Regions from separate parts of the Paenibacillus allorhizosphaerae genome, predicted to be linked through region 2. Evidence: riboswitches for the same ligand, from Rfam matches in the RefSeq annotation. Region 2 holds a riboswitch; each other region holds the start of a gene.
What was found. Region 2 has a riboswitch for ZMP and ZTP ahead of ACFQI7_RS07895 (serine hydroxymethyltransferase). Riboswitches for the same ligand answer to the same signal wherever they lie in the genome.

Region 1 (7,274 bases), on a different contig from region 2:
ATTATGGGCGAAATTGCTCGGAAGGCTCCGGCAATGCAGCATAATGGGTTCGTTTCATAAAATTGCCCGGCACGGGGGAACATGGAATTGGATAATGAAATTCAATTGCATACCTTTGGGAGGAATTGAACCGCATGCTGCAAAGCTTTCGTAAAAGAAAAACAACGATGCTGCTGGTTGTTTGCCTCATCGTAAGTCTGATGTTTTCCGCTTACGCTTTTGCGTTCGGCAAAGGCACCCAAGGCCCGGACGTCTACGCCGTTCAAGGGATGCTGAAGTCGCTTGGATATTTCCAGGGCAGCATTACCGGGTACTACGGCTCTTCGACGGAAAACGGCGTGAAGCAGTTCCAGAAAGCTTACGGGCTTCCAGTAACCGGAGCGGTGGACAGTCAAACGCTGCAGTCGATTTTGTGGGCGTACGGCAACTTGAAAATTCCGAAGCAGCCGGCGCCTCAACCGACGCCAAATCGTGGTCCGACACCAAGCCCTGTGCCTACACCAAACCCTGGCCCGACGCCGAGCCCTGCGCCGGCACCGAATCCTGTGCCGACGCCGAATCCTACGCCGCCCCCGCCCCCTGCCCCGACGCCGGAAACGGGCCCGGAGCTGTCCGCGGAAGAGCGGCAAATGATCGACCTCGTGAATAAAGCGCGCGCGGCAGCCGGGCTGCCGGAGCTTGCCTTCGATGGGGAGCTATCCAAAGTGGCTCGGCTCAAAAGTCAGGATATGGTGGACAAAAACTATTTCTCGCACCAGTCTCCGACATACGGCTCTCCGTTTGATATGATGAAGCGGTTCGGGATACGCTACAGGACGGCAGGCGAGAACATCGCGTGCAATCAGAACGCCCAAGCGGCTCACAACGCACTGATGAATTCGTCCGGGCATCGGGCCAACATCCTGAGCAAAGACTTTACGCATATCGGCATCGGGATCGCAGACGGCGGTCCCTGCGGCCAAATGCTCACGCAGCAGTTTATCGGCAAATAATCGATATACCGCAATCCCGGCCATTCTATCGGCCGGGATTTTTTGCCCTTTTCTCGAGTGCACACGCACTTGGATCGCAAATTAGGCAAAAAGCCTGTTTTCATAATATTAAGAAAAACTTTAGAATTAATAGTACTTGTTCCGAACATTTTTAGGTTATGCTAAGAGGTAAGACTGAATCCTATACACGCGAGCATTCTTTCAATATTTTCATTGTTTTCATTATTTTCGTCATATAAAGGGGAAAAGTTTAATGATAAACGATATGCTGCTTTCGATGATCGGACAATACGGCTATGCCGCGTTGTTTTTCGCTTTATGGCTTGGTATCGTAGGGATGCCGATTCCGGATGAAGGCATTGTAATGACGGGCGGTGCGATCGCCGCAAGCGGACTTCTCAAGCCGGTGCCCGCGTTTCTATTAACTTATCTCGGCGTCGCTTCAGGGCTTTCGCTAGGCTATGTGCTGGGCCGGTTTATCGGCACGCCCGCCATGGAGAAGCTGAAGCGGAAGAAGAACATGGTCAAATACATTCATCGATGCGAACAGCTTGTCACCAAATACGGCAGCTTTGCGCTCGTCGTCAGCTATTTCTTCCCGGTCGTTCGGCATGTGATGCCGTATATCGTCGGGGTGAACAAAATGCGTTTCCGCACGTATGCCCTCTACTCGTACACGACCGGATTCGTATGGACGCTGCTGTTTTTCATCGCCGGCAGCTTGGCGGGCAGCCATGCGGCGGCCGTTGCCGATGTCGTCTACCGATACGGGCTGAAGCTGCTATGGATTCCGGCTGCGGCCATCGTTATCTTCATCGTGGTAAAACGGTTTTCCGCCGTCAAAGCGGAAAGGAAGCCGGCGGAGTAATTTCATGAGCTACTGAAGTGGGCATCCGTGACGGATGCCCATTTTTTATATACGACCCATACTTACAGCACCAATGGCGCCGCCTTTTCATAAAATGTTTTGACTGTATCCCTAGACCTTGTATTGAAATAAAAACCCGGGCAAGGAGGGGTGACACTTGAAGGGCGAACATAAAAGCAAATTTCTATTGACGAATCGCGAACGCGAAGTTTTCGAGTTGCTGGTACAAGACAAAACGACGAAAGATATCGCGCAGCAGTTGTTTATAAGCGAGAAAACTGTGCGTAATCATATTTCGAACGTGATGCAGAAACTAAACGTAAAAGGCCGTTCGCAGGCAGTAGTAGAGCTGATCAAGCTTGGGGAGCTGCAAATCTGATCGATTAGTCGAAGCTGTGGATCCAGTTTAAGGAATCAACCGCACCCAGCCTTCTTTTTAACCTTTCCGGCTATGGAAAGTTTAAGAAGAAGGCTCTTTGGTTTTCGGAATGGCAGGAAACGATGCTGAGCAAATTTTGTTTCGTTGGATTATTCCCAAAATGATGCTATAATGGATCATATTCGCGTATCTGAAAATCACACGTTATAAAGAGTATCGGTCTTCTGAAAGGTACTTTTTATTATGTGTGATTTTTTTTATTACGATATGTGAAGCAGAACGAACATGGGAGGATACGATATGCAAACAGGTACGGTGAAATGGTTTCATAACGAAAAAGGTTTTGGCTTTATAGAGGTTGACGGAGGAGGAAACGACATATTCGTGCACTCCAGCGCGATTACCGGCGATGGATTCAAATCATTGGTCGAAGGACAAAAGGTGCAGTTTACGGTGGGGCAAAGCATACGCGGTCCCCAGGCTGAAAATGTCGTAAAAATATATTAAGGGTGAAAGCTGATGTTTACAAAGAATGAATGGCTTGTAGACCCAGCCGATTTTGACAATGCGATGTTTTTGGAAATTCCGGTCTCGGTATGGCGCGGAAATCAGTATATTGATTACGGAGGTGTTATAAAAAAGCATGACGCTGTTGCCGTTTTTATTGACGGCAATTGTTTTCATAAAAAGGAATTCAGATTTAAGATCAGATAAACGAACATTGCGGCACAAAAAGAGTTATTCGTTCTACTTTTTCGTCCCCTTGAATAAGGATACAGGAAGGAGGTGTCGTGAATGGTCGTATACAATTATAACGAAGTACCGAAAGAACTATTGGTAGATCACTCGTACACATTGCGACAAATTAGATTGTTTATGACCGTCAATAAAAATTGCTTGTTTCTTCATAAAGACTTGAACGCGCTGGATGCGGAATCGAATAAAAAAGTATCCGTCGTTTCGAGAGACGAGTACTACATTCATCAGTATGTAGAACGTTCATACCTGATCCCGTACGAGAAGAAGGTCGTATTTTTATTAAGCCAAGCGGATGATGGGACATAATGTGGCGAGTCAAGGCAAATACGCAGGATATAGCTGATAAGGCGTGAAAGCGAACGTCCCCGTAGCATAGAAACGTTACGCGAACATGGCGCCTTGTCCGGGGAATCTCTCGGGTTGCGGCGTTCTTGTTTTTTTGGGATCTGTCTGGGTTACGAAAAACATGAAAAAACAATTTGCTTTTCGCTTATATGTGTGATAGTATTACCTTATCATATATTTGAAACCTGAATTCACATATTGCAAAGGGTATCATTTGTGCGATGGAGCCTTTTTCAATGTGTGAATTTTTTATTTGATTCAAGAATAAAAAGTACATGTTAAATAAAATTTGGAGGTAATACAATGCAAACAGGTACAGTGAAATGGTTTAATGCGGAGAAAGGTTTCGGCTTTATCGAAGTGGAAGGCGGCAATGACGTATTCGTTCATTTCAGCGCCATCACGGGCGACGGGTTCAAATCGCTGGATGAAGGCCAACGCGTAGAGTTCAATGTAGTGCAAGGCAACCGCGGCCCGCAAGCCGAAAATGTTGTAAAGCTGTAATAGCCCAAATCAAACTGCCCTTAACAATGTGTTGAGGGCAGTTTTTCTTTTAGATCAGAAGGAGGGGTTATTCGTGTATTTTCAGAAAAGATCGTCTGAGCCTGTTCCAAAGGAAAATACGATGATATGGTCATGCGAACAAGAAGGCTGTAAAGGCTGGATGCGCGACAACTTTTCTTTTGCATACGCACCCACCTGCCATCTGTGTCAGTCCCCGATGGTTAGCAGCATGGAAATGCTTCCCTTGCTGGTAAACTCGAATATCAACATGAAATTGCTAAAGGAAGGCGTGCGGATCTTGTAGCTGCAGCCGCGCATAATTTTGCCAGTTCAATGAACGGTTCGACCTTCTTATTATATTACCTATGTTGTCAAAATTCGTTTTTTTCGCTATGATGGGGATAACAACGAACTCGTGCGCAACTGGCGATAAAGGTGGATCACCACCGGGGAGCGCAAGGGATAACGGCCGGTCGCCTGGGCAAAGTATTTGGTTCTTCGGAATCGAATACTTTTTTTGTTTTCCGATGATGGATTCAGGAAAAAAGAGGAGGCGCACAGGATGGGATTGCGGATGAGAGGAAAGGAACCGGCCGATTTGCTTGCGGCCGACATTGCAAGGCAGGCGGAGGATTGGAAAGCGAGAGGGCATGAGCCGCGCATCGTTACACTGCTGGTCAAGGGGGACCCGGCTTCGGCTTATTACGCGGAAGCGAAACGGAAGGCGGCCGAACGGCTCGCCATCCGTTTCGAGCTGCACGAATTCGAGCCGGATGTGCAGGAGTCGGCGCTGCTGCGGGCCATTGCACAATGGAACGGCGACCGGACCGTCCACGGCATCATGGTGGAGCTGCCGCTGCCGCCGCATCTCGATACATCTAGCGTGACGGCGGCGATCGATCCGCTCAAGGACGTAGACGGCGTCACGCCGGTGAACAAGCTGGCGCTGCAGTCGGGCGCGGACGGCATCTACCCGGCGACGCCGCTCGCCTGCATCCGGCTGCTGAAGCATTACGGCTACGAGCTTGCGGGGAAGCATGCGGTCGTCATCGGCCGGGGAGAGACGGTAGGAAAGCCTCTGGCGCAGCTGCTGCTCCGGGAGCAGGCGACGGTTACGGTGTGCCATTCACGCACCCCGGATCTGGCGAGGCATATTCGGCAGGCGGATGTTTTATTTGCCGCAGCGGGTCGCAGGGGGCTTATAACGCCGGATATGACGCATAGCGGCCTTGTCATCGTGGACGCAGGGATCAACGAAGGAGACGATGGGCGAATCACAGGGGATACGGCGGTGGAAACAGCAGACGCCGTTGCCGCAATGAGTCCGGTGCCCGGGGGTGTCGGAGGCGTTACGACCATGATGCTGTTCCATAATCTGATGCTCGGCATGGAGCGTCAGCTGGCCCACGGGATCTCTGAGGCGGATCGGCCGTTTGAACAAACGATAGGCGCTTTTCTCACGGCAGCAGCTTCCTCTGCGCCAACGCCGGGCGGAGGCGGCGTCGCCGCCGTCGCTTGCGCGCTTGGAGCCGCCATGGGGGCGATGACTGCGAAGCTGTCCGTCGGTCCGAAATACCGCGAATGGGAAGAGCGCATGAAGGAAGCGGCGCGCAGGCTGGATACGGTTGCAGCGGACTGTGAGCATGTCGCGGCGGGAGACGCGGACTCGTTCCGCCATTACATGAAGGCGCTGAAACTGCCGAACCAATCACCGGAAGAGAAGGAACTGCGCAAGCAGGCGATTGCGGCAGCCGCGGAGCAAGCGACGAAGATTCCGCTGGAATTGATTCGTCTTTGCGTTGACACACTACAAATAATCGACGGGATGAAAGAAGGAGCCAATCCCAATGTGCTGTCCGATCTTGGCATCGGCGCCGTTCTTGCCGAAGCCGCCGCGCAATCGGCGTGGCTGACCGTGCACATTAATTTACCGGCCATCCGCAATTCGGAGACAAGGCAACGATTCCGAGATATGGCGAATGAACGGATGGAAGCGATCCGCTCAAGGAAAGAAGCCGTTCAAGCGATGGTGATCGGCCGGTTGAAGGAAGACCGAGGCTAAAGGAGAGGAAGATCCGCCACGGCAGGCAGCCCGGCTGAAATGAGCCGACTTGACTTAGTGGGTCGATCGTAATATGCAGCTTCGGGGGCCAAGAAAGAACGGTTGCCGCCTCATGGGGAACGGGTCGAACGGCGGGAATGGATTTACAGTTGCCGTTCGACAGGATATGATAAAGTCAAACTACCTACCCCGAAGGAGTGGCATGCTTGCTAAGTTCCCACTTTCACGGCCAAAAGGTTTTACCGGCGATTCGGAAAATGAAGGATTTGGAGCATCTGATGTCGTCCAACTACACGACGCTCGTTCTTCTCGACAGCCATATTGCGCAATTGGCCAGTATCGGGCAGCTTGTAAGAAAGCACCGCAAACAGCTGCTTGTACATGTAGACCTGATCAACGGACTGAAAAATGACGATTACGCCATCGAATTTGTATGCCAAACGATGCGGCCCGCAGGAATCATCTCGACCCGCTCCAGTGCGGTGATGACGGCGAAGAAGCACAAAATCCTCGGCATCCAGCGGCATTTTCTGCTCGACTCGACCGCGCTGGATATGACCTACAAGCTATCCGATAAGATCCAGCCGGACTATATCGAAGTCATGCCCGGCATTATGCCCCATATTATTGCGGAAATGCGGGAGCGGATCGATATCCCGATCTTGGCGGGCGGACTGATCCGGACGCCCGGCGATGTCGATCTGGCGCTCGGTTCCGGAGCGATCGCCGTGACCACATCGCTCAAAGAGCTGTGGGACGCATTCGCCGATCAAACGCCAAAGGCGCAGGATTAATCCTGCGCCTTTGGTTCGACTGCATCATGGATCAGCGTATCGAGCAGACGGGTATGAGCCCCGGTCTCTTCTTCAGACCACCCGAAACGGTTTGCCATGTAATTAATGACTTGCGTCTTCCACTGTTTCGCCCAAGCGATATCAAAGTACACGGCACCGGTACGGCGAATAAAGAAGTCCGCCGGCGTAGCCGTCATTTCTTCCTCGATGCTGTAGAGCAGCGAAGCGAACACGTCCTGCGGCAAGCCGGCTTGTTCCGCCTCTTGTTTGGCACTCAGTCTGCCGTATACAAGGCCGATATTGGAGCCGTAGCGCTGAGTCAGCTTGGCGGCTTGCTCGCGGCTCAGTCCATACTGATGCACGCCTTCTTCCGTCTTTGACTTCAAGTAAGCGGCAAGCCCTTGCGAACCGCCGACGTCGCCGCCGGAGAGACGGACTTTATCCGTCGTACAACCCGGATAGGAGCCCTTGCCTTCTTGCTGCAGCTGATTCGCCACCATGTCGACGATCCGTTCCGCCATCTTTCTGTAGCCTGTCAGCTTCCCGCCCGCGATCGTCATCAGACCGGACT
Region 2 (7,274 bases):
GGGGAAGTTACCTATCCGATTCATGCCGGCGATATATATGTGGTTCCTATCGGGGAACCGCATGTATATCGGGTGGAGGAAGGAAGCGGGCTGGAAATTATCAACTGCATGTTTATGCCGCAATTTGTCCGTGCCGGCTTGACCGATCAGCCGTCCGTTTCCGGACTCCCGTACTTGACCCCGATGTTCAAAGAACATGAACCGTTCACGTCCGTCCTGTCGCTAAGCAGCCGGGAGTCCTCCGCCATGTTGGCGCTACTGGAGGATCTGCTGCATGAGATGAAGCACGAGCCGCCCGGATATCTCGTTGTGGCGCGCAACAAGTTGACCGAGATTTTGATCCTGCTCTCCCGGTTCAGCCAGCGTAGAGCAGGGACGGAGCCGATCAGTCCTACAAGGTCAATCGGCAATGAAATCGTCGTCAGAAAAATCGGAACGTACTTGGAACGTTATTTTGCCCTGAAAATTACGGTGTCCGACTTGGCGCAGCAGTTTAATTTGAGCCAGCGGCACATTATCCGCATTTTTAAACAGGAAACGGGAGTAAGTATAACGGAAATGCTGCATCAAATTCGAATCGAACGAGCCAAGCATCTTCTGCTCGAATCGAATCGCAGCGTCGAAGCGATCGCGATTGCCGTCGGATTTGCGGACAGCTCCTTTTTCTCCCGCTTGTTCGCCAGAAAAGAAGGCTGCACCCCCGGCATGTTTCGAAAACGGGCACAGCAGCGATGAGGCAACGCATGCACGAGAAGTTTCTATGTGACGGCTCCGATTTGCACAAGCCGGTCGAAATAAGTTCCTTTGTCGATAGCGAGGCCATTATGGGGAAAACTCACGTTCTTTGTCGAGAACATCGGCGAATGGACGAAATTGCCCGTATGTACAAGATAGAAGTCCATTTTAAATAGGCAAAGTCAGGAGTGAATTTCATGTTGATATATGAGAATGCGCTAGCGTCAAGCGATGATATTCGCGATTTTGTACTGGAGGGCGAAGCCGCCGTTTCGTTTCCGCTGAACCGGATGCGGCTGGAGAGCGTGAAGGACCCGGCCGAAGGGCAAAAATCTAATTTCGTTTTTTGGTGTCCGGCCGTTTTTCCTCCCGACATTCGTATCGAATGGGAGTTTCGGCCGATTCGCGAGCCGGGTCTGTGCATTCTGTTTTTTGCGGCTCAGGGCAAAGGGGGAGCGGACTTGTTCTCCCCGACGCTTACACCTCGCACCGGGGAGTATGAGATGTATCATCATGGCGATATGGACGCGTATCATCTCTCTTATTTTCGCAGAAGATGGCCGGAGGAGCGCGCTTTTCATACATGCAATTTGCGCAAGAGCTACGGCTTTCATTTGGTTACGCAGGGCGCCGATCCGATCCCGGACGTCGACGATGCAACTCGCGCGTACCGGCTTCAGTTGGAGAAGCGGAATGGAAACATTTCCTTTGCGGTGGACGGCTTGACCGTGCTTCAATGGGAAGATGACGGGCATACGTTCGGTGAGACGCTTGGCCAAGGCCGTATCGGGTTTCGTCAAATGGCCCCGCTCATTGGCGAATATGCAAACTTGAAAGTGTATTCTGTATAGCGTTGGACAAGGAGGCGCCAAAATTCTTCCTTATGTTTTCAATATGAAACAAATGTTCACAAAAAATATGTATTTTTGAAATTTTTTTGCAAATTTTTAACTATCGACAAAATGCAACAGCATAATACAACCGCTCTGTTTTATACTACTTTATAACAGTAGTTAGAACGGAGTGGGAACATGGAACTATATTTGAAAGAGAAGATTGAGGCTCTTCGCTATAAGATGATCAAAGAAGCGGCGGAGTACGGGTGTCTTCATCATGAGAAAGTACTCGAAATCAGCAGGCAGCTGGATGAGTACATCGTGGTGTACCAGAAAGCCAAGCCGGAAACAATCGGCGTGCTGAACAGCTGGTCCTGTTGACAGGCATGTCGCTTTCGATCATACGACGGATTAATGGAAAAGCATACAATATGATAGCGGTCCTGGCTTCCCCAAACCTTCATGATTTCTTCATGGAGGTTTCATTATTTCTTCATGAAAGAAATGATTTCCAGTGGTATGATCGGTGTGTAAATAAATTTAGATTTAGTATAAATATAATGAGTAGGAGGGAACTGTATATGTATAAATCCGTTATCATAGGCACCGGCCCCGGGGGGCTGACCGCCGCGATTTATTTGGCAAGAGCGGGTCTGGCGCCACTCGTCATCGAGGGACCGGAGCCGGGAGGACAGTTGACGACAACGACGGAGGTTGAAAATTTTCCGGGCTTTCCTGACGGCATCATGGGGCCCGAGCTGATGGACAATATGCGAAAGCAAGCGCAGCGGTTCGGCGCCCGTTTTCAAACCGGCTGGGTCAACGAAGTCGACTTCTCCAAGCGGCCGTATACGCTTCAGGTGGAGGGCATCGGGGAAGTGCAAGCGGAGTCGGTCATTATTTCCACCGGGGCGTCGGCCAAATATATCGGCATTCCGGGGGAGAAAGAAAATGTCGGCCGCGGCGTGAGCACCTGTGCGACATGCGACGGATTTTTCTTCCGCAATAAGAAGATCATCGTCGTCGGAGGCGGCGATTCGGCCATGGAGGAAGCGAATTATTTGACACGGTTTGCTTCCGAAGTGGTGCTCGTTCATCGGCGCAGCGAGCTTCGCGCTTCGAAGATCATGCAGGATCGGGCTCGCAACAATGATAAAATCAGCTGGAGCCTGAATCGGACGCCGCTGGAAGTGGTGGCCGGGGAACGGGGCGTGACCGGCCTGAAGTTGAGAAACAACGAGACCGGTGAAGAGGAAATCATCGAGACGGACGGCCTGTTCGTGGCGATCGGCCACACGCCGAACACCCGGTTTCTCGGCGGCCAGCTGACGACGGACGATTACGGTTATCTTCTCGTAAAGCCCGGCACGACCGAAACGAACATTCCCGGTGTTTTCGCTTGCGGAGACGTGCAGGACAGCCGTTACCGGCAGGCGATCAGCGCAGCGGGAACCGGATGCATGGCGGCGCTCGACTGCGAGAAGTTTTTGGACGAAGTGGAAGCGGCCCAAGTTACGGTGTAACCAATTCTCATAAAAAGGCGGGATGACCAATGAGTACGACGATGATTCAAGCATTGAATGGGCAAATTGCCAACTGGACGGTATTGTATGTGAAGCTGCACAATTACCACTGGTATGTCAAAGGTAATCAATTTTTTACGCTGCATCAAAAATTTGAAGAACTGTATAACGAAGCGGCGCTTCATATCGATGCATTGGCGGAGCGGGTGCTGGCGCTCCGCGGCATGCCTGTCGCGACGATGCGCGAAGCACTGGAGCTGGCGTCCGTTGCCGAGGCGGCCGGGAACGAAGACGCGAATGCGATGGTAGCGACGACGGTGCAAGATTTCGAGCGGCTGCTGGCCGAGCTGAAAGAAGGAATGGCGTTGGCTGACAAAGAAGGGGACGAGACAACCGGAGACATGTTCCTGGCGATCTATTCATCTCTTGAGAAACATACTTGGATGCTGTCGGCATTTCTCGGCTAACATACCTATTTTTGTCGCCCGCGATTGACAATATTCAGAATATTCCATATTATAGTGACAAGTGAAAAAGCCGTGTGTGACTGGCGGAACATGGGGAACCATGGGGGAGCACGCGGAATCCAAGTGCCGAACGCCTGGGCGAGTACTTTATCGAAAGATGAAGTGCTCTTTTTTGTTTTTACTTAAACAATAAAAACGGGAGTGATGGTATGGAAAACGCGGTTCGCTATCTTACGAAGTACGATCAGGAGGTCGGCGCACTGGTATCGGCCGAAACGCAGCGGCAGCGCCGTACGCTCAGCTTGATTCCTTCGGAAAATTACAGCTCCAAGGCGGTGCAGCTTGCGCTAGCCACTTCTTACACGAACAAATATGCCGAAGGCTATCCGTATTTATGGTCGAACGGCAGTCGTGAGGAGCAGCAGAGCGGCCGGTATTACCGGGGGCAGGAGCATACGAACGAATTGGAGCTCCTTGCCATCAGGCGCGCGCTGCAGCTGTTCACGCCTAATCCTGGCGATTACCACGCCAACGTCCAGCCGCTGAGCGGCGCGCCGGCCAATCTCGCGGTATTGAGCGCCTTTTTAAAGCCGGGCGATACGTTTCTCGGGCTGGCGCTTGATTACGGCGGACATTTGACGCACGGGCACAACGTGAATATTACCGGGCATTATTACAATGCCGTGCAGTATCGTCTGAACGAAAGCTATGAGCTCGATTATGAAGAAATTCGCCGCCTGGCGAAGCAGCATTCGCCCAAGCTGATTATTTGCGGCGCGACGGCCTATCCGCTGCAAATCAGCTTCCGGCAATTGGGAGCAATCGCCCGGGAAACCGGTGCGCTGTTGGTGGCGGATATTGCCCATATCTGCGGCCTGTGCGTAACGGGCTATCATGAGCACCCGTTTCCCCATGCGGACATTGTGACGACAACAACGCATAAAATTCTTCGCGGCCCGCGCGCCGGTCTGATTGTTTGCAAGAAACCGTACGGCGCCGCGATCGACCGGGCTGTATTCCCCGGATTACAAGGCGGGCCGCACATGAATACGATTGCGGCAATGGCGGTTGCATTGAAAGAAGCGATGAGCCCGGACTATAAGCTGTATGCAGGTCAAGTGGTGCGCAACGCGAAACTGCTGTCGGAGATGCTCAAGGCGGAAGGCTTCAAACTGATGGGCGGCCGAACGGACAATCATTTGCTGCTGCTGGATGTCGTCGGCTCCGCTAACGGTCTTAGCGCGAAGAATGGAAACTGGCTGGCGAAGCGATGGGAGACGGCGGGCATCGTAGCGAACAAAAACGCCATCCCCGGCGATACGAAGCCGTGGTATCCGTCAGGGGTGCGGCTGGGGACACCGGCGATTACGACGATCGGGATGAAAGATCAGGATATGGCGAATGTGGCGGAATGGATCATCCGAGCGACCCGTCATGCGGAGAATGAAGCCGAATTGCAGCGCGTTCGCGATGAAATCGAGCAATTCATGGGGCGGTTTCCTTCGGAACCATTTTACGTATAAACCCGGATTTGATCGGATATCGCCATGCAGACACTAAATTCATAAACGGCTGGAATATGGATACGTTATAAAATAAATAGAAAGCGTTCAATGCGGATTACGTCCGGAATGTAAAAAAAACCTCTATCGAGGCGCCTTCAAACTTGCGCGTCTGCGATAGAGGTTCGTGTTATATCAGGAAATGACCATTTGCTGTTCCTCGCGTTGCTATCCCGCTTTCTTGACGGCTGCGGATTCATGAACGGCGGCACCGGCGTCCTGCTTGCGTCCAACATTGAACACGAGGTTCAATACGATCGCCGTAATGCTGCCGGCAACAATGCCGTTGTCAGTCAAAATTTGCACCATTTGCGGCAGTCGGTCGAACAGCTGCGGAACAACCGTTACGCCGAGACCCATGCCGACGGAGCAAGCGATGATCAGCAAATTCTCGTGCCGGTTGAGGTCTACTTGCGAGCCGAGCATCCGGATGCCCGAGGATACGACCATGCCGAACATGGCGATCGAAGCGCCGCCGAGCACCGGTGCGGGAATGATCGTCGTCATGGCCGCTACTTTCGGGATCAAGCCGAGGACGACCAAGATGCCGCCTGCCGTAATAATGACGTCGCGGGTTTTCACGTTGCTCATTTGCAGCAGTCCCACGTTCTGCGAGTACGTCGTATAAGGGAACGCATTGAACAAACCGCCGAGGACGATGGCTAGTCCCTCCGCACGGTAGCCGCGGGCCAAATCTTCCGAGCGGATGTCACGGTCGACCATTTTGCCGAGGGCGAAGAAGACGCCCGTCGATTCGACCAAGCTGACAACCGCTACGAGAACCATCGTGATGATGGCGGAAGCGTTAAACGTCGGTGCGCCGAAGTAGAACGGCTGAACCATATGAAACCAGGAAGCTTCGCCAACGGAAGCGAACGATACTTTGCCCATGAAGGCTGCGATGATCGTACCGATGATCAGGCCGAGAAGTATCGAGATCGCCCGCCAAAAGCCGGTGAACAACCGGTTCATGACAATGATGAGGGCGAGTACGCCGAAAGCGAGCAGCAAATTCGACGGAGCGCCGAAATCCGGGCTGCCTTGCCCGCCGCCCATGTCGTTGAGCGATACGGGAATTAACGTCACCCCGATGATCGTAACGACGGTGCCTGTAACGACCGGAGGGAAAAAGCGGATCAGCTTGCCGAACAATCCGGCAAAAATAACGACGAATATACCGGCGACGATAATCGCACCGTAGACGGCCGAAATGCCGTATTCGCCGCCGATGGCGATCATCGGGCCGACGGCGGTAAACGTACAGCCGAGAATGACCGGCAAGCCGATGCCGAAGAAACGGTTCGTCCATACTTGAAGCAGCGTGGCGATGCCGCAAGTAAGCAGGTCGATCGAAACGAGATAGCCGAGCTGCTGCGGAGTCAGCTTGAGCGCGCCGCCTACGATCAGCGGCACGATGACGGCTCCTGCATACATGGCGAGCACATGCTGCAAGCCGAGGGAAAAGCGGCGTAAAGGCGGTTGATTTGGAGCGGACATGGGAAAGTTCCTTTCACATTATATTTTTTCCGTTAGACGGGTTGATGCTGCCGTTCGTCCGCAAAGACGATGCGCCCTTTGCCTAGTGAAGCGATGCGAGCCAGCGATTCTACACGGTAGCCCGCGGCCGCCAGCTTGTCGCCGCCGGGTTGAAACGCTTTTTCAATGACGATGCCGATGCCCGATACGACCGCGCCCGCTTGCTCAATGATGCGCGCCAATCCGAAGGCTGCTTCGCCGTTCGCGAGGAAATCGTCGACGATCAGAATGCGTTCTCCCGCGAAAAGAAACTTTTTGGATACGCTGACTTCGCTTTCTTCCTGTTTGGTGAAGGAGTATACTTTCTCGGTGTACAGATCTTCGCGGAGCGTCAGCGATTTTCTTTTTCTTGCGTAAATGACCGGGACCTTCAGCTCCAGCGCCGTCATCACCGCCGGGGCGATGCCGGACGACTCGATGGTCAATACTTTCGTGATGCGTTCCGCATGGAATCTTGCCGCAAATTCTTTGCCTATTTCGGCCATCAGGACCGGATCGACCTGGTGGTTCAGAAAAGCGTCTACTTTCAATACTTGATCGCTGAGCGCGATCCCTTCTTGTATGATCTTGTCTTGTAAAAGCTTCACGTGGGCCTCCTGAGCAGGGTAAAAGTGG
Region 3 (7,274 bases), on a different contig from region 2:
ATGACTTCAAAGTGCGTACTTTTCACCAACGATGCGGGGGTGCACAATGTGAGTATATCCCAACAGAAAAAGGAGAGAAATTCATATGAACAGTACAGAAACAGCAGCTCGCAAAGTAGCACTTGTCGTCGGAGCAAACGGCGTGATCGGACGGAACCTGATCGACTATCTCGTCATGCTGCCGGATTGGGACATTATCGGGGTTTCGCGGAGAGGCGGCATGTCATCCGACCGTGTGCGATACGTCGCCGCCGATCTGCTTGACCCCGCTGACAGCAGTGACAAGCTGAGCCGCCTGACAGAAGTGACGCATATTTTCTACGCAGCCTACCAGGACCGCCCGACATGGGCGGAGCTTGTTGCTCCGAATCTCGCCATGCTCGTTAATGTGGTCGAAGCGATCGAGCCGGTCGCCGCCGGACTGCAGCATATTAGTCTGATGCAGGGCTTTAAAGTGTACGGAGCGCATCTCGGGCCGTTCAAGACGCCGGCTCGCGAAACGGACGCCAACCATATGCCGCCGGAGTTTAACATCGATCAACAGAACTTCCTAGAGCAGCGGCAGCATGGCAAAGCTTGGACTTGGTCGGCGCTTCGCCCTTCCGTCGTGTGCGGGTTCGCGCTTGGGAATCCCATGAACCTAGCCATGGTCATCGCCGTTTACGCGTCGATGTCGAAAGAGCTTGGGCTGCCTCTTCGTTTTCCGGGCAAACCCGGCGCCTACCACAGCTTGCTGGAGATGACCGATGCCGGGCTGCTTGCGAAAGCAACGGTATGGGCGGCAACGGACGAGCGCTGCGCCAATCAGGCTTTCAATATTACGAACGGCGATCTTTTCCGATGGAATGAGCTGTGGCCCAAGATTGCCGCGTACTTCCAGCTCGAGACAGCGCCTCCACTGCCGATGTCACTGGAAGTGATCATGGCCGACAAGGAAGCGTTATGGGACGCCATGGTGCAAAAATATGGCCTCGAGAATAACACCTACAAGGATGTATCCTCTTGGCGGTTTGGCGACTTTGTGTTTTCCTGGGATTACGATTTTTTTGCCGACGGGACCAAAGCACGCCGTTTCGGCTTTCATGAATTCATTGATACGGAAACGATGTTCCTAGACATCTTCGATGACCTTCGCAGACGCAAAGTGATCCCCTAACCGGTCATGACAAAACGCCGGTCTCTAAATAGCAGAGACCGGTTCCTTATGTCCGTACGCTAACCGTCTGAACGCAGTGCGGCTTCGGACAGGACCGTAGCTTGATCGCCGTACACGCGCTCAATGTGAGTATCGCCCCATTTGCACATCAGATGGAGGATCTCCTTTAAGCTCCAACCGTAGTCTGTCAGCTCATACTCCACTTTAGGCGGGACCGTATTGTAAGTGATTCGCTGAATGACTCCATCCTCTTCTAGCTCCCGCAGCTGCTCCGTCAGTACTTTCTGCGTCACTGCGGGCATAAGGCGCATCAGCTCGCCGTTGCGTCTCTTGCCGAAGGTGAGATAAAACAAAATCACCGGCTTCCACTTGCCCCCGATGACTTCAAGCGTTGCTTCCACCGCCGTATTGTAGGTTTTACCTGATGTAGACATCGTTCGTACGCCTCCTTGCCTTAACGATATCGCCTCAAGTACGTCTTTGCAAGCAACGAAAGTATCCTGCGTTAGGGAAACAATTGAGTCGATATTTCATTAACCACGATTAACCTTCCTTGCTTCCATCCGAAATGAGCTGCTCTAGAGAAATCGGATAAATCGGCTTGATAAGCTCAAGAATCGCCTTGGCGTAATCCTGAATTTCCTTTTGAGCATCGTGCTCGAGCCGCTGCGCCAAAAAGTGTGCAACCGATTGAACGGAAGCGGTCCAGTACCACCGTACATACATGCCGTAAGATGGCAAAAACAATCGGGCTTGCTCGGCGCAAATGCCGTCGGCCAAAGCGTTTTCGTACTTTTGTATCCCTAGCTCGATGTAGTTCATCAACTCTCGTGTATGCTTCTCGCCCAGTTCCCAAGCGATTGGATCCCCGCTCCCCTGTTTGGAATTCTCCGGCTTGGACCTCCACTCATCGGCTTGCGGGATGTAGAATACCGGTTCCTCGGTAATGTAACGGCGGCTTGACTCATTCCAAGCATCCAGGCTGTCGCCGGTGCCTTCATAATGGGCGGAGCCGACCACATATTTCCCTGTTATGTTACGACATGACCGCTTCCGTCATATCTCTTGCAGTTTCCTGCAAGCACAGACTATATCATCATCTCGATTTAGAGATGCCGCGCGCTTCGAGTTCGCTTGAACCCTACTCCTTAAAGGATAGTCGTTGCACCTTCCCTATTAGCAGTCGTAACCACTTATATAAGGCTCGGCTCAGGGTTATCATAGCTTTTTAGGCCTTAGACGTTCCCTGAGTTCACGCGGTTCCGAACGATCATCACTGACCGTTGGGGCTATATTGTAACTTCCAGTATTTTCGTATAGGCTATACTGATAATCTACAATTAATCTAACCATTGCCGAGCTACCATGAGCGGCGCATATACCTCGAATTGCGCGATCGCATGACGAAATGGCGACGTATGCCCTTCGCGAGCAAGGAATTTGATCAGCTTGATGTCTCGTTCGCTCAGCTCCGGCGATTCCTTGGCATAGGATACTCGGGCGGCATTGACAACGGTCAAATCGGAACCCATATGATCCACCAGCCGCACATAACCTTCATTCAGCACTTTTATAAACGACATTCGATTTCCCCCTCAAAATGGTCTAAAATATTGCTTGTATAATAATTTTGTTTGAATTGCGCTCTGCAGAGCGTTCCAATCCCGGCTTCTCCCCTTTTCGGTCTTGGTTAGCCGAATCATATCGAAGGCATAGTCCGGGGTCACCCATCGCACTTCCTGCGTCTCGTGATCATGCGGTACTATACGCGTTGCCGGCTTCATCAAGAAATATTTCGTTACGCATGTATCCGATTGGAACTCCCCGGGGATCGGGGCGACGATTATGCATTCATGCCCGGTTTCCTCAAGAACTTCCCTTAATGCGGTTTCTTCAGGCGATCGATCGTCCGGGTCAGCTCCACCCTTCGCAAATGTCCATACATACCCTCCCCAATAACCGCTCGGACTTCGCATAAGTACTTTCCCTTCATGATTAAATACGATACCTCCATAGGCGTATTCCGTTTCAATCACCTCCCCTCCCTTTGGGTTGTTCAATATTATGCATATAATCGACTCAAAGTCCAGCCTATAGCGGCTTTACCTGAAGGGGTGCGATGCGTTTCGAGGCGAACCGTAAGGCATGACCACATTGGCCAATTGACCTGGCCGATAATACGGGTAGTCCATCATCTTTTGAACGTGCTGCACGATATCCGCGTTGGTTAAAGATTCGACGAAGTACAACCCCAAATCGATGGAGGCGGAGACGCCGCCGCCCGTGAACACATTCCCGTCCCGGACGATGCGGGCTTTAACGACTTCCGCGCAATACGGCGTCAGCAGCTCATAGGCAGACGGGTTCGTTGTAGCCTGTTTTCCGGTTAACAATCCCGCCGCCCCTAACAGCAAAGCCCCGGTACAAACCGACACTTTGTATTCCACATCGCTTGCGCTCCGAATCCAGGAAATAAACTCCGTATCGTATCTCAGTTGTCTGGTGGACATCCCGCCGGGAATAAAGATCAAGTCATATCCGGATAGATCCGGGAGAACATGTTGTATTTTTAGTGTCATCCCCCGGTCATCCGTTATCTCGTCTTTATTGGCACACAGATCCCATGACACGCCTTCTCTGGCCTTTAGAATCTTTAGCCATGACACCGCCTCGTAAAAGCCGATGAAATCCAATGACGTCATCTTGTCAAACAAAACGAAAGCCATCTTCATGTCCATGCACCTGACCTTTCATTGTCTGAAAATAAAAACAGCACCTGATCGAACGATCAAATGCTTTGCCCAGGCGTACGGCTTATGAAATATGCGCTCCCCCGCAGTGACCTGCGTTACGCCAGTCACGCATACTCGTTACCATTAAGCTAACAGATTATTTCAATAATCTCAATATCATTTTTGGATCGTTTCGTTCCGTCCCAACGTGAAAACGAGCCGCTGTTCCCTATGGAAACAACAGCCCGTTTCAGTGCCTCTTGGTTGACGCTTATTTATTTCATCCCTTTTTGCTTGTTGATCGAGTTTTCCAGGCTGCCATCATATCCGTCTTGGAAAAAGTACAGGTTGACTACATCCTTACTTTCGCCGGATATGCCTACAACATAGGCAGTACCGTTAGACAGCTCGCACAGGACGGGCACTCCGAAATTGGGGCTTTGTGACGATACCACTTTGCTGTTGACGATGGAAATATTTTTGGGCAGCAGGACAGCCACCGCTTGCTCCGCCGTTTCGCGCCATGCCGGGTCGTTCACATCCGCCTTTTTCGGCGTAGAGACTGATGACCCGTCGAAAGCACTGGCATTCATGATCGTACCGCTAACCGCGTTCATATAAACATTAAATGATTTTGCAGCTGCTGTGGTAGAACCGTTCGGTTGACCGGATGAACTCGCCGGATCAAATGAAATCGTCCAGGTGTCGGTACCTGGGAGAGATCCCCCTAAAAACATGGCACGGGCCGTGTAACCGCTAAGATTTGCGGCAAACGATTTTTTGAGTACGGCTGCCCCGTAGGCCGCGGCTTGTTCCGCGGAAAGATCTTTATCCCCGGGGATATAGGTGGATTGGATGCCGTCGACCCATTGCTCCTTCGCCTCCGGACTAAGTCCCTTTACTTTGGGCGAATCCATCAGTTCATCTTTTGTAAAAGATTTCGACTGGTCTATCACTGTGTATTCCGCTTTGGCTTCCGTCTTACCTGGCGTTTCAACAGTCTTCTGCAAAGGGTCCGGCTGATATTCGATCACCTGTTTGCCGGTTTCCGCAAACGTCTTGTTGCTCAAAATGAAATTCATGGTTACACCGCTCCCGGCAATCAGCGCGGCAGCTACACTAAATACCCATACCTTGTTCATTGTTTTATTGACCTTTACCATCCCGATCGTCTCCTCTTCAACTTGTTCTGTAGTACTACGAAACCATCATAGCCCGCCCGATATCATCGAGTTTTCAGAGAGTTGTAAAGGAGTTGTAAAAATGACCTGCACCGTCGTACCTACGCCCGGCCGGGATTGTATCGTCAGCTCCGCTCCATGCAAAATAGCGATTTGCCGGCAAAGCGACAACCCCAGTCCGACGCCGCCCGCATGGCGGGTACGTGCTTTGTCCACGCGATAGAACGGTTCACACACCAGCGCGATCTGTTCCTCTTCCATGCCGCAGCCAAAATCCTGCACTTCCAGGATGGGGACAGCGCCGCCATAGACGGATAAGCGAATGGTTGAACCCGGAGTAGAAGCTTTCGCTGCGTTGTCGATGAGGTTGATCAGCAAAGATTGCAGCAGCACCGGGTCCCCTGTCAGTTCATGCAGCATACAGGAAACATCCAGCTTGATATGTTTTTCACTCAGCTTCTGTTCCGCTGCCTGATTCACCGAATCTATCAACAGTGAAGGAACAATGGGATGCAAATCGATGGTACTGTTGCTTAAAAGCGCAAGATCCAGCAATTTGAACGCAAGGCTCTGCATCCTGTCGGTTTCACTCAAAATATATTTTGCCGCCTTGATGCGATCCTGTTCACGGGCATTGGCGTTTTGCAAATATTCCGCATACCCGCGTATAGCCGTTAGCGGCGTCCGCAGTTCATGTGCCAGATTGTCGACAAGACGCTGTTTATTTTGCGCCGTTTGGTCGAGCTCGGATATTTTCTCCTGAATGCTTGCCGCCATTTGATTGAAACTTACGGCAAGTTCATGGAATTCATCTTTGCCCGCGATACTTATTCTACGATCATATACGCCGCCGGCGATTTCAAAAGCGGCTTTCTGCAAAGCTCGTACCGGAGAGGTAAGTTTCCTTAGCAGAAGCAGCAGCACCAAGGCTAGCGCGATTTCCATTGAAATGCTTACGATGATCAAATAACGGGTAAGCTGGGATTGGGCCACATACAGCTCGGACTTATCGCGCACGTACACAAGCGTATATTTACCATCATGATCGCTAACGTTACCGGTAATAAACAAATAGTTCATGTCGTTAATCATCTGTATCTTGGAATCGTCCGCATCCTGAATAAGGCTTTGGATTGTAGCATGGCTATCGGCGTCGGACGGTGTATTCGAGAAAATCGGCTTACCGGCGTTCCACAGCTCCAAATATACATGCTGCTTTGCGTAATAATCGGCGTAGGAACGCATAAAACTTTGCATATAGTCGGGCACCGGTATCGTTTGTTCCCTGAAGTACATGCTGTCGAGCGTCTGGTAAACGCTTTTCGATATAAAATGATATTCTCCGAGCGCCCTGTCGGCGTCACGTTTCATATCCAGGGTGTAATAGTATCTGGCGATGAGGTACAGGCATATATTAATGAATACGATAAAAACCGCAAGGATGACGATAAACGTTTTTTGCCAAAATTTCATGGACTTGCCTCAAGCCGGTATCCCATTTTATACACCGTCTTTATTCGGCTATCCCAGTTTAATTTTTTGCGCAGTTTTTGAATATGTACGTCAACGGTTCTCGTCTCACCGATATAATCATAACCCCACACGAGATGAAGCAGCTTCTCGCGGGACAGCGCAATATTTTTATTTTTGATCAGCGTCTCCAGCAGTTCGAATTCCCGGAGCGTCATTTCAATTTCACTGCCGTCCACGGTGATCACCCGGCTATCCAAATTCACCACCGTACCGTCAAGCGAAAATAGTGGCGTTGCCCGCTGAATCCGGCGAAGCACCGCATCAATGCGTGCCAGCAGCTCCACGGTTTCGAACGGTTTTACGATGTAGTCGTCCGCGCCAAGCTTTAGCCCCTTGACCCTATCGGACAAATTGCCCATTGCCGTAAGGAAAATGACCGGCGTATCCTGATCGACGTGCTCCATCAGACGAAAGCCGTCCAATCCCGGCAGCATAACATCCATGATGATCAATGAATAAGTATGATTGTTTAAGCATACAAGCGCCTCGTCGCCGTCATATACTTGTTCGCTGGTATGGCCTACGAGTTCCAGGTTCATGGCAATAAGATCGTTTATGGATTGTTCGTCTTCGACGATGAGAATATGCGCCATAAAGCCACCTCCGGTATTATTGTAGCACATGAAAGAAATAGACATCGCGGGGCGAGGCGCGCCGGCATTTTGTTACGGA

Region 1: another riboswitch for ZMP and ZTP. It lies ahead of ACFQI7_RS20720 (cyclodeaminase/cyclohydrolase family protein); the one in region 2 lies ahead of ACFQI7_RS07895 (serine hydroxymethyltransferase).
Region 3: another riboswitch for ZMP and ZTP. It lies ahead of ACFQI7_RS25115 (DJ-1/PfpI family protein); the one in region 2 lies ahead of ACFQI7_RS07895 (serine hydroxymethyltransferase).

What each region holds. Positions count from the first base shown of each region.
Region 1 covers NZ_JBHSRV010000005.1:367,111-374,384, forward strand. Annotated here, with positions in the region: gene ACFQI7_RS20680 (peptidoglycan-binding protein) at 135-992, shown strand; gene ACFQI7_RS20685 (DedA family protein) at 1,246-1,860, shown strand; gene ACFQI7_RS20690 (helix-turn-helix domain-containing protein) at 2,018-2,239, shown strand; gene ACFQI7_RS20695 (cold-shock protein) at 2,540-2,746, shown strand; gene ACFQI7_RS20700 (hypothetical protein) at 2,759-2,953, shown strand; gene ACFQI7_RS20705 (hypothetical protein) at 3,035-3,304, shown strand; gene ACFQI7_RS20710 (cold-shock protein) at 3,647-3,847, shown strand; gene ACFQI7_RS20715 (cold-shock protein) at 3,921-4,151, shown strand; ZMP/ZTP riboswitch at 4,257-4,337, shown strand; gene ACFQI7_RS20720 (cyclodeaminase/cyclohydrolase family protein) at 4,410-5,909, shown strand; gene ACFQI7_RS20725 (glycerol-3-phosphate responsive antiterminator) at 6,116-6,703, shown strand; gene ACFQI7_RS20730 (glycerol-3-phosphate dehydrogenase/oxidase) at 6,700-7,274, opposite strand, start outside.
Region 2 covers NZ_JBHSRV010000001.1:1,793,274-1,800,547, reverse strand. Annotated here, with positions in the region: gene ACFQI7_RS07920 (AraC family transcriptional regulator) at 1-735, shown strand, start outside; gene ACFQI7_RS07915 (DUF1961 family protein) at 933-1,586, shown strand; gene ACFQI7_RS07910 (aspartyl-phosphate phosphatase Spo0E family protein) at 1,767-1,952, shown strand; gene trxB (thioredoxin-disulfide reductase) at 2,153-3,094, shown strand; gene ACFQI7_RS07900 (Dps family protein) at 3,124-3,561, shown strand; ZMP/ZTP riboswitch at 3,628-3,708, shown strand; gene ACFQI7_RS07895 (serine hydroxymethyltransferase) at 3,771-5,084, shown strand; gene ACFQI7_RS07890 (nucleobase:cation symporter-2 family protein) at 5,292-6,620, opposite strand; gene ACFQI7_RS07885 (xanthine phosphoribosyltransferase) at 6,653-7,246, opposite strand.
Region 3 covers NZ_JBHSRV010000008.1:55,343-62,616, forward strand. Annotated here, with positions in the region: gene ACFQI7_RS25090 (SDR family oxidoreductase) at 86-1,156, shown strand; gene ACFQI7_RS25095 (winged helix-turn-helix transcriptional regulator) at 1,216-1,590, opposite strand; gene ACFQI7_RS25100 (FAD-dependent thymidylate synthase) at 1,700-2,176, opposite strand; gene ACFQI7_RS25105 (FAD-dependent thymidylate synthase) at 2,497-2,739, opposite strand; gene ACFQI7_RS25110 (NUDIX hydrolase) at 2,752-3,192, opposite strand; gene ACFQI7_RS25115 (DJ-1/PfpI family protein) at 3,259-3,888, opposite strand; ZMP/ZTP riboswitch at 3,949-4,027, opposite strand; gene ACFQI7_RS25120 (hypothetical protein) at 4,164-5,051, opposite strand; gene ACFQI7_RS25125 (sensor histidine kinase) at 5,097-6,542, opposite strand; gene ACFQI7_RS25130 (response regulator transcription factor) at 6,539-7,195, opposite strand.